3 regions of the Paenibacillus sp. FSL H7-0323 genome follow, and region 3 is predicted to be linked to each of the others. Evidence: riboswitches for the same ligand, from Rfam matches in the RefSeq annotation. Region 3 holds a riboswitch; each other region holds the start of a gene.
What was found. Region 3 has a riboswitch for thiamine pyrophosphate ahead of MHH89_RS24185 (ABC transporter substrate-binding protein). Riboswitches for the same ligand answer to the same signal wherever they lie in the genome.
Positions count from the first base shown of each region.

Region 1: another riboswitch for thiamine pyrophosphate. It lies ahead of MHH89_RS04015 (ABC transporter ATP-binding protein); the one in region 3 lies ahead of MHH89_RS24185 (ABC transporter substrate-binding protein).
Region 2: another riboswitch for thiamine pyrophosphate. It lies ahead of thiC (phosphomethylpyrimidine synthase ThiC); the one in region 3 lies ahead of MHH89_RS24185 (ABC transporter substrate-binding protein).

Region 1 covers NZ_JBBODB010000001.1:856,222-859,504, reverse strand. The annotation lists gene MHH89_RS04030 (amino acid ABC transporter ATP-binding protein) at 1-22, opposite strand, end outside; gene MHH89_RS04025 (amino acid ABC transporter permease) at 36-704, opposite strand; gene MHH89_RS04020 (amino acid ABC transporter substrate-binding protein) at 758-1,594, opposite strand; TPP riboswitch at 1,817-1,920, shown strand; gene MHH89_RS04015 (ABC transporter ATP-binding protein) at 2,119-2,814, shown strand; gene MHH89_RS04010 (ABC transporter permease) at 2,795-3,283, shown strand, end outside.
Region 2 covers NZ_JBBODB010000001.1:4,157,408-4,160,690, forward strand. The annotation lists gene thiC (phosphomethylpyrimidine synthase ThiC) at 1-1,268, opposite strand, end outside; TPP riboswitch at 1,372-1,481, opposite strand; gene MHH89_RS18770 (beta-galactosidase) at 1,553-3,283, opposite strand, start outside.
Region 3 covers NZ_JBBODB010000001.1:5,365,776-5,369,058, reverse strand. The annotation lists gene MHH89_RS24190 (hypothetical protein) at 1-1,447, shown strand, start outside; TPP riboswitch at 1,606-1,716, shown strand; gene MHH89_RS24185 (ABC transporter substrate-binding protein) at 1,878-2,927, shown strand; gene MHH89_RS24180 (thiamine-binding protein) at 3,006-3,283, shown strand, end outside.

The sequences.
Region 1 (3,283 bases), 4.5 Mb from region 3:
GCAAATTAATGATTTCAATCACAAGTATCTCTCCTTTAGGTCGCAGAGTAACGATCGAGTCGTTTCTCCAAGTAATTTTGCAGCGCCGACAGCACAGAACAGAACACTAAATAAAACAATCCTGCTTCGGAGTATACCAGCAGAGGCTCATAAGTGGTAGAGGCTACCTGCTGAGCAGTTCTAAACATCTCCGTATAGGTGATGATCGCTGCAAGCGATGTATCTTTGACCAAGCTAATAAAAGAATTGGATAACGGCGGTACAGAAACGCGTGCAGCTTGTGGCAGAATTACGCGGCGCAGAGCCTGCCCACGAGTCATCCCGACTGAGAAGGCAGCTTCCCACTGGCCTTTATGTATCGACAGGATAGCAGCGCGTACGATTTCCGATGAATAAGCCCCTACGCTAAGGGTAAATCCAATGGTGGCGGCAATGAAAGGGTCGAGTACAATACCAACAGCCGGCAAACCATAAAATATAATAAATAGCTGCACTAACAACGGGGTTCCCCGAATGACCCATACATAAAAACGGGCGATTAGCTTCGGAATTACCCACGGTGAAAGACGTGCCAACGCGGTTAGGATCGCCAAAATCAATCCAAGCACAAAGGAAAGTAGCGCCAACGGAATGGTAAAAGCCACCCCGGCTTTAAGCAGGGGTAGCAGTGTATCTAAGAAAATTTGTATTTTGCGGTCATCCATTATTCAGACATCCTTTTTAGCTTCTAGGCTTAATTAGCCTTGCTAGCCTTGTATTATTTTGAAACGTCAGCTCCAAAGTATTTCTCGGAAATTTTCAAGTACGTTCCATCACTTTTCATCTCTTTAATCGCATCACTGACCGCATTCACCAGCTCATCATTGCCTTTCAGGAATACCGCGGCACTTTGTGAGCCTTCAGGAATCTCATCAACCACTTTAATTTTTGCATCTGGTTTTTGTTTTTTCAGATCCAGATAAGACAAGCCATCATTCACAGTTGCATCAATACGTCCCGAAGTCAGCAGGTCCATCGCTTGATTGAAACCGTCCGTAGCTACGATTTCAGCACCGTTCTCACGAGCGATGTCGGATAAGTTACTGGTCAGGGATTGTCCGGCTTTTTTACCCTTTAGATCAGCAAAGGTCTTAATATCCTCATTGTTTTCGCTCACGATCAATACTGCCTTGGATACAATATAGGGTTCAGAGAAATCATATTTCACTTTGCGATCTTCGTTAATGGAAACTTCATTAAAAATGACATCAAACCGTTTCGCATCCATCCCAGCAAAAATACCATCCCACTGAGTTTCAAAAAATTCAGCTTCAACACCTAAACGTTTGGCTACTTCTTCGGCAATTTCCACGTCAAAACCCGTCAATTTCCCCGCAGTGTCATGATAAGTAAAAGGTGCATAAGTCCCTTCTGTACCTATCCGCAATTTGCCGCTGGCCTTCACAGCCTCCAAACTGTTTTGCGCTGAAGATGCTGCTCCACCATTCGTTCCAGCTGTTGGTTCAGCAGCCGTATTGGTATTCGAATTATTGCCGCAAGCCGCTACAAGGACCACGGTTAACGCCAATATAATAGTTAAACTCCATTTTTTCATTATTAAATCCCCTCTCTCTATCCGGTTTTTTTCCGGTAAATTGAATAGTACACTGCCATCACATGATCGTCAATACTTTTTTCCGATTATATGCATCGGAATTGTAATATTAACTAGATTTCTACTTATATCTTACCCAATCTTGGATTAATCCTTCACTTCTTTCTCTCTTTACTTCTCAGAAAGATATGGTATATTTATAAACAAATTAATATGGACCTGTTATTTCACTAGGGGAGTCGGTTGACTGAGACGGAGCTTCAAGCTCCGGACCCTTGGAACCTGATCTGGATCATACCAGCGGAGGGAAGTGGAGCAGAATTTTCATCAAGCATGTTAAGTGTTATTATGCAGAATGAACTTTTTGACCCATTCATTTCCTCTGGAAATGGATGGGTCTTTATTTGTTTGGGCGCTCCACAAAAATATTAGGAGGTTAGATCATCACGACCATTTTATCTATTCAAGGCCTAACCTACTCTTTTCCGGAAACTGAACAACCCCCTGTATTCGCAAATCTATCCATGGATATCAGGCAAGGGGAATTCGTCTCCGTAGTAGGTGCTAGCGGATGCGGGAAAAGCACATTTTTCAAAACGGTTGCCGGTTTACTCGAACCTACTCATGGAAAAATAAAACTCCCTACGCTCCCCTCAACCGCTAGTCGTTTAGGTCAGATCGCTTATATGCCTCAGCAGGATTTATTGCTGCCTTGGAGAACAGTGCTCGACAACTGCCTTTTGCCCTGGGAGATCAAGCCCAGATTTAGTAAACAGAAAACGATCACTCAGATTCGGGAAATGTTGGCCCGCTTCGGCTTAACAGATGTAGAGAAGGCTTATCCCCATGAACTTTCGGGAGGTATGAAACAGCGAGTAGCATTTCTGCGCACCTTAGTGGCTGGAGGCGGAAGTGGTCTTATGCTGCTGGATGAGCCCTTTGGCGCTCTCGATGCCATGACCAAACGTGAGATACACCGTTGGCTGTTGGAGTTATGGGGTGAACTGAATCAGACGATTATGCTCATCACTCATGATCTGGAAGAAGCCCTATTGCTCAGTGACCGGATTTATTTATTATCTGGCGGTGCGCACAGCGAATTACAGGAGATCATTGTCGATCTACCAAAACCAAGACATTATAAGATGAACTATGAACCCCGGTTTATAGCACTACGGGCAGAGTTGGAGCGAAGATTGCATGCAACCTATACCTTTTAAAAAACATCTAGACAACTATGGTCCCTTCCTTCTTCTGGTACTGCTCATTCTTGTAATCTGGGAGTCAGCTGTTCGCCTTCACTTGATTCCAGCCTTTATTCTCCCTGCACCTTCATCTATTGGCATCGCATTGATCGAGCACAGGCAATTATTATTTGGACAGCATTTATTGGCGACGTTACAGGAGATACTGGTGGGTTTTGTCCTTTCTGTGATTTTTGGTGTATTGCTGGGCATTGGAATGTTCCTGTTTCGCCCCGTAGAAAAGGCCATCTATCCCTTCCTTATCATTAGCCAGACGGTCCCATTAATTGCGCTATCCCCCCTTTTTATTATGTGGTTCGGATATACGCTGTGGAGCAAAGTGGCTGTGGTGTTTTTGACGGCTTTTTTTCCAGTCGTAGTGAGTACATATGATGGACTTCGTACAAGTGGCCAGACTTACAAGGACTTATTATTAACATTTGGT
Region 2 (3,283 bases), 1.2 Mb from region 3:
GTCAGTGGACCTAATGTATAAAAAGGGGCTTCGTTACAAGTTTCAAGTTGCTTATCCATATTCTCTTTAATCAAGTGCATCGGCACATGTCCTGGACCCTCTACCATCACCTGTACATCATGACTCCAAGCTATAGCTGTTAATTCACCTAACGTCTCTAACTCGGCAAATTGTGCTTCATCATTCGCATCAGCAATCGAACCCGGACGTAATCCATCGCCTAGGGAAAAAGAAACATCGTACAGCTTCATGATTTCACATATCTCTTCAAAATGTGTATATAAAAAGTTCTCTTGATGATGCGCAAGACACCATGCCGCCATGATGGAGCCACCTCTTGAAACAATGCCTGTCATACGTTGTGCAGTCAACGGGATATAACGAAGCAGAACCCCCGCATGAATGGTAAAATAATCAACCCCTTGCTCCGCTTGCTCAATGAGCGTATCACGGTATACTTCCCACGTTAAATCTTCCGCTTTCCCATTCACTTTTTCCAACGCTTGATAGATAGGCACCGTTCCAATAGGAACAGGAGAATTACGGATGATCCACTCGCGTGTCGTATGAATGTTTTTACCTGTTGAGAGATCCATTATATTATCTGCACCCCAGCGGGTGGCCCATCTCATCTTCTCTACCTCTTCCTCTATGGATGAGGATACTGCGGAATTTCCTATATTGGCATTGATCTTCACTAAAAAATTGCGTCCAATAATCATTGGTTCACTCTCTGGATGATTGATATTCGCTGGAATGATGGCGCGGCCGCGGGCTACTTCATCTCTTACAAATTCCGGTGCCACATTCTCACGAATCGCAACGTATTCCATTTCCGAAGTAATAATCCCTTTGCGTGCATAATGCATTTGAGAGACATTACGCCCCTTTTTCGCTCGCAAAGGTTTTCTATGGAGCGCTGGAAACACTTCCGCCACAGCTTTTCCCGTTGCATTCCCGTTATCTTCAGGCTTCATGGTTCTTCCTTCGTACGCTTCCGCATCCCCTCGTTCCTCAATCCAGCTTAGACGATTGGGCTCTAACCCCTGACGAATATCAGTATGAATATTAGCATCCGTGTAAGCCCCGCTTGTGTCATAGACATGAATTGGGGCATTCTCCTCTTCGCCGTCTATGCCCGCAGTTGGACTAAGTGAGATCTCCCGCATAGGCACCTGAATATCAGGCCGTGAACCCTTTACATACACTTTTTGACTTGCTGGAAAAGCTGATAGATTGATTGGATCGTTGTTCAATTCGCTTGTCATCTCAATTCCTCCTATAAGGTGATTTGATCAAGCGGAGACGGTCTACTCCCCCACAAATAGAAAAGGCCACATCTGTATAAGATGCGGCCTTAGAGTAGACAAATAGAAATAGAACTCCATTTCCTCCGCTGGCATTATCCAGATCAGGTTTGACGGTCGATAGTTATAACTATCCTCTCAGCCTGGTCCCACCAAGCTCCCGTGACTATATAATTGCTACTTCAAAGTATAACCGAAAAGAGAAAATTATCCAAATCTACTCAAATGTGAGATCAATGTATACGTTAGTTTAACACCAATACCCCAAATCCTTCCAGAAGCACCTCGCCCGACAATGTTGTGCCGCTCAGTAAATCTGTTTTGGTCTCATGAAGATGGATCGTGACAGGAGTCTCACTATAATTAAGCAAAAAAGCATAACTGGAAGAAGCTCCGGTACGGACTTGCAGTTCTACCTCTTCTGGGAGCTCCAGCCAATCTGCTGGTGATTGTAGATCAATTAAATTTATGATCTCAGCCGCTGCCTGTTCATTAAATACGGCTCCGTAATACCAAACCTCACCCTTGCCGCGACGATTTCTAGTTACCGCCGGTTTTCCCGCATAATAATCAGAGGCGTAGACCGCCATCACTTCAACCGAAGCTTCCTCTATTTTGAGAATATCATTAAAGTCATCTGCTCCTGTAACGACTTCGGTCACGCCCGACCAGCTAATTGTTGTTGGCTGACGACTGCCCTTAACCATTGTGAATTCTTCAACTGTGATCCCGCATAGATCCTTAGCAGCACCTGGGAAAGGACGCATATAACATTGTCCGCGCTCATCCTTATAGCCGGTTCTACAGCCGAAGATCAGTTTGCCGCCTTGCTGAACATATTCATCCAGCAGTGCTGCTGTCTCATCTGTCATAATCGCTGGGTGAGGATAGATAAGCACGTCGTACCTTGCAAGCTCCTCCAGCGTTGTTTTTTTGCGTAAATAGAGTACGTCATTCGGGATATGCTTCCGCTGAAGCGCCTTGTACCACTCCTTATTGCTCTTCCACATAAACGGGCCATGCCAAACATCGTATTCTCCATCCCACTCATTGTCATAATCACGAACAATAGCAATGTTAGCCTGATTACGAGTACCGACAAACGCATGACCTGCTGCTGCCAGCTCCTGACCGATCTGCCCCGCTTCCCGCACTCTCCGGTTAGGCTGATTATGATAGTCATTGATTCCATGCCAATAAATTTCATTGCCCATCGTAGCTGTCCGCCAGCGGAAATATAACACCATATCTGCTCCATGAGCGATCGACTGATAGGTCCATAACCGCATCTGCCCGGGCTTTGGAGAAGGCATATCCATCCGGTTCACCCAGCCACCCGGGCCCGACTGCTGCTCCATAATGCAGAAATTCGGGGATATCGAACGAACAACAGATAACGACAGTCCCCAGCCTCTATCATTCAGCGGATTCCGCTCATTCGGGTCATAAAAAATAGTAGAGAACTGAGGATAGGAATCATAGCTGAAGAAATCCAACAGTTCATCCGTCATTTCATGGCTATCGAGATGCCCGAACAGACCGTTCGTGGTTACCCACTGCTTAGGGGCAAGTTTACGGATGATATCCGCTTGGTTTTTGGCAAAAGAATTTGTATTGTCCGAAATAAACCGTTTTTCATCCAATGCCTGATGAGGATTGGGTTGCTTCGGTACTGGAGTCGGACGTGGAAGATAGACCTGAGACCAGTCACTATAGCTTTGATTCCAAAAAACAGCTCCCCAAGCCTCGTTCAAATGCTCAAGTGTAACATATTTCTGCTGTAGCCATTCCCGGAAAGCCTTATGGTCACTCTCCGAATAAAATTCACTGATCTCACAGTTGAGCTCATTATCAATTTGCCAGCCAACTACACCCGGATGATTGCCGTAATGTTCAGCCATTTGTTCTGCAATACGCGCACACAGTTCCCGGTATTTAGGACTGCTGTAATTATAATGACGGCGCATGCCATGCTG
Region 3 (3,283 bases):
TGAGTCTTCAACTGAGCCTTTGTTACATACTGCGCTCATGCAGTTTATATTTCCCTTTTCTATAAAAAAGGGTGATTCTAAGCAGCTTATCCAGCAATTACAGAACGACGGCTTCACACGTTTTTTTCTGGATAATAAAGAGCTTGAAGCTGCCTATTACGGAGATGGCTACTGTGTTTCCCATGAACGAATGGAGCGCACCTATTTACCGTTTGCTGCACATGTCCTTTTTCCACGCAGGAAGGATGCCGACTCGTTTCGCCGTTTTTCCAGAGTAAATAATCTCGACTGCATTCTGGAGATTCCGCAGCAATCTATATTTTTCAAAATTCTCTCGACGGATATATTCATATGCCCTTTTCAGCTTGGATTCGTGACGATACGTGTCCAGCTGGAGGGGGATTCAATTCCCTTTAGTATTGCCCTAGAATTCGCAGATCGTTTCCGTGCGCTAGAGAATACCTTCATACAGGATGATTACACTTATATTCATTGCGGGGAACAGACCTATGAGATGGTAGAGGATTTTGTCTTCCGAAATTTGGTGGATGGACTGGAGCCATATCTGGATCAATCGGATATCAATGGGGCTTATTTCGAGACCCTTCCTTTTTTCGTAGATGAAAGAATGCAGGTGCAAGCTTTTTATGGCTTTCAGAATGAAGAAAGCTCTGATGAGATTAGTGTAAATCTGCGCTATCGTGCCTCACAGCTTGATGGAATTGATCTGAACGGAAAGCCCTATGCCAGTGCCAGCGATCCAGCATATATTGCGAACTATTGTCATGAACACTCCTATAATCGCTGGGGTCCAGACACGTATTATATGATGAATGAGCAGACCTTTTGCTGCATGACCCGCGCTGAACAGGAGATTGCTGTTAGTCTAGCCAACCAGATGTACGGGCAATATTATTACGGATTTTTACTCAATATTTTCCACAAAATCGTTCTGCTAAAGCTAGCCAATATGCACTCCCGACTTCGGATTAATCATGATTATGAGGAAATAGACAATCTAATCTACTCCATTAATAAGTTCTCGGCAAAGTTCTACTTCTTGGAGTTGATTTCCCAGTCGCAGGGCCGGGAGATATTTCTTCAGCTGCGTAAAGTATACGGAAACGATGCTTTGTTCGAGGAAGTGAAAGAAACCTTAAATGACCTGTTTCAGTATCAGGATAAGTTTCAATCCAAGCGACGGGATAATCTGCTGATGATTCTTACTGTATTTACGGTAGTAAGCGGGATTTACGGCATGAATCAGGTCATTGACGATCTGGATGGAAAGATTCAATGGAGTAAAATGATTGGTTATTCTCCCTTTGAATTTCTTGCCCTCTTCGTGATCATGAGCGGGATTCTGATCAGCGTTGTCCTCACGCTAGGGGCGCTGGTTAGTGAGCTTAAACGGCGTCACCGCAAGAAATATAAAGATCTAGACTAGCAAAAAAGAAACTACTGGATTGGAAAAATTCAGGAGTGCACTACTAGACATTCCGAGTACAGCCGTCTATAATACACCGTATGCGAGAAATATAAGATATAAAGTATGGGTACAAAACTTATGCTTACTTATATTGCACATAGAAATACCCGTTAACTTCATAGAACCAGGGGTGCTGGAATTGGCCGGCTGAGATTGTATCCCACAAGATACTGACCCTTATACCTGATCTGGATAATGCCAGCGTAGGAATCGCCAATTGGTTCTGGTCCCTGTGACCTTAACTAACCTTGCGCCAAGCCAGCGTCCCGATCACTCGGGGCGCTTTTTTTGTAAGATCACTAAAAGATGTAGAAAAACGTACATACTACAACTTACGGTTCATGTTGTGAAGACGGGATTCTTGTAACCTTAAAGGAGAGAAGAAGACATGCACCTTAAAAAAGCACTTACGTTGTGCCTCACCTGTGTACTCATTCTTGCCATTGCCGGATGCGGCAGCAACAATGGGAATACAGCCGGAAACAAAGCAAATGCTACTGATCCAACTGCTGCGGCTGGGACGGATGCTCCAAAAGAGCTCACCAAAGTTAAAGTCGCACTCGACTGGACACCGAACACAAATCATACCGGTCTATACGTAGCTAAGGATCTTGGTTACTACGCTGAAGAAGGTCTGGACGTCGAGATCGTTCAGCCAGGCGCAGCGGGTTCTGATACTATGGTTACTTCTGGCGAAGCCGCATTTGGCATCAGCGCCCAAGAAGGATTAACGCTAGCCCGTCTACAAGGCGTGCCCCTTGTCTCGATAGCAGCTATTATTCAGCATAATACGTCGGGATTCGCTGCTCCAGTAGATCGCAATATTAAATCACCAAAGGATTTTGAAGGTAAAACCTACGGAGGCTGGGGCTCACCGGCCGAAGAAGCAGCCATGAAAGCTATCATGGATCCTGAAGGTGGCGATGTGAAAAAGGTGAAGCTGATCAGTATCGGTGAAGCTGATTATTTTACCGCCGTCAAACGTGACATTGATTTCGCCTGGATTTTCTACGCTTGGACTGGTGTTGAGGCTGAGTTGCGTGGCGAGCCATTGGATATGCTGTACTTAAAGGATTATGCGCCGCAGCTCGATTATTACACGCCTGTGCTGACGACGAGTGAGAAGCAAATTGCAGATCATCCTGATCTGGTGAAGGCCTTCATGAAAGCCACATCAAAAGGTTATCAATATGCCATAGATCATCCGGAAGAGGCTGCCGGTATGTTATCGAAGGCCGTTCCTGACCTGGACGCCGACCTTGTCCTAGCTAGCCAAAAATGGCTTAGCCCAAAATACAAGGACGATGCTGCCCGCTGGGGCGAGCAAAAAACCGAGGTCTGGCAAAATTACGGCGACTGGATGTATGATCTGAAGTTGCTGGATAAACCGCTGGATGCTGCTAGTGCATTCAGTAATGATTTTTTACCGGCGGAGTAAACAACAATTGTAATGAATTACTTCGTTATCAAAGTTGGCTTTTTGAACTTACCTTATAAAATGAGAGGATTGATTATTGTGGCTAACACCCTACTAAGCATTCAAGTAATTCCAAAAACTCCGAACAACGAGGATTCCATCCCATACGTAGATAAAGCGATTGAGGTCATTCAGAAATCCGGTGTTAAACATCAAGTGAATCCGCTGGAAACCACAATGGAAGGTGAGCTTAGCGAGCTGCTGGAGGTTGTGCGTCAGATGCAGGAGGCGTTGATCGAAGCAGGCAGTCCAAGCGTAATTTCGCAGATCAAAATCGCTCATAATCCTAACGGAATCAGCATGGATAAATTGACGGA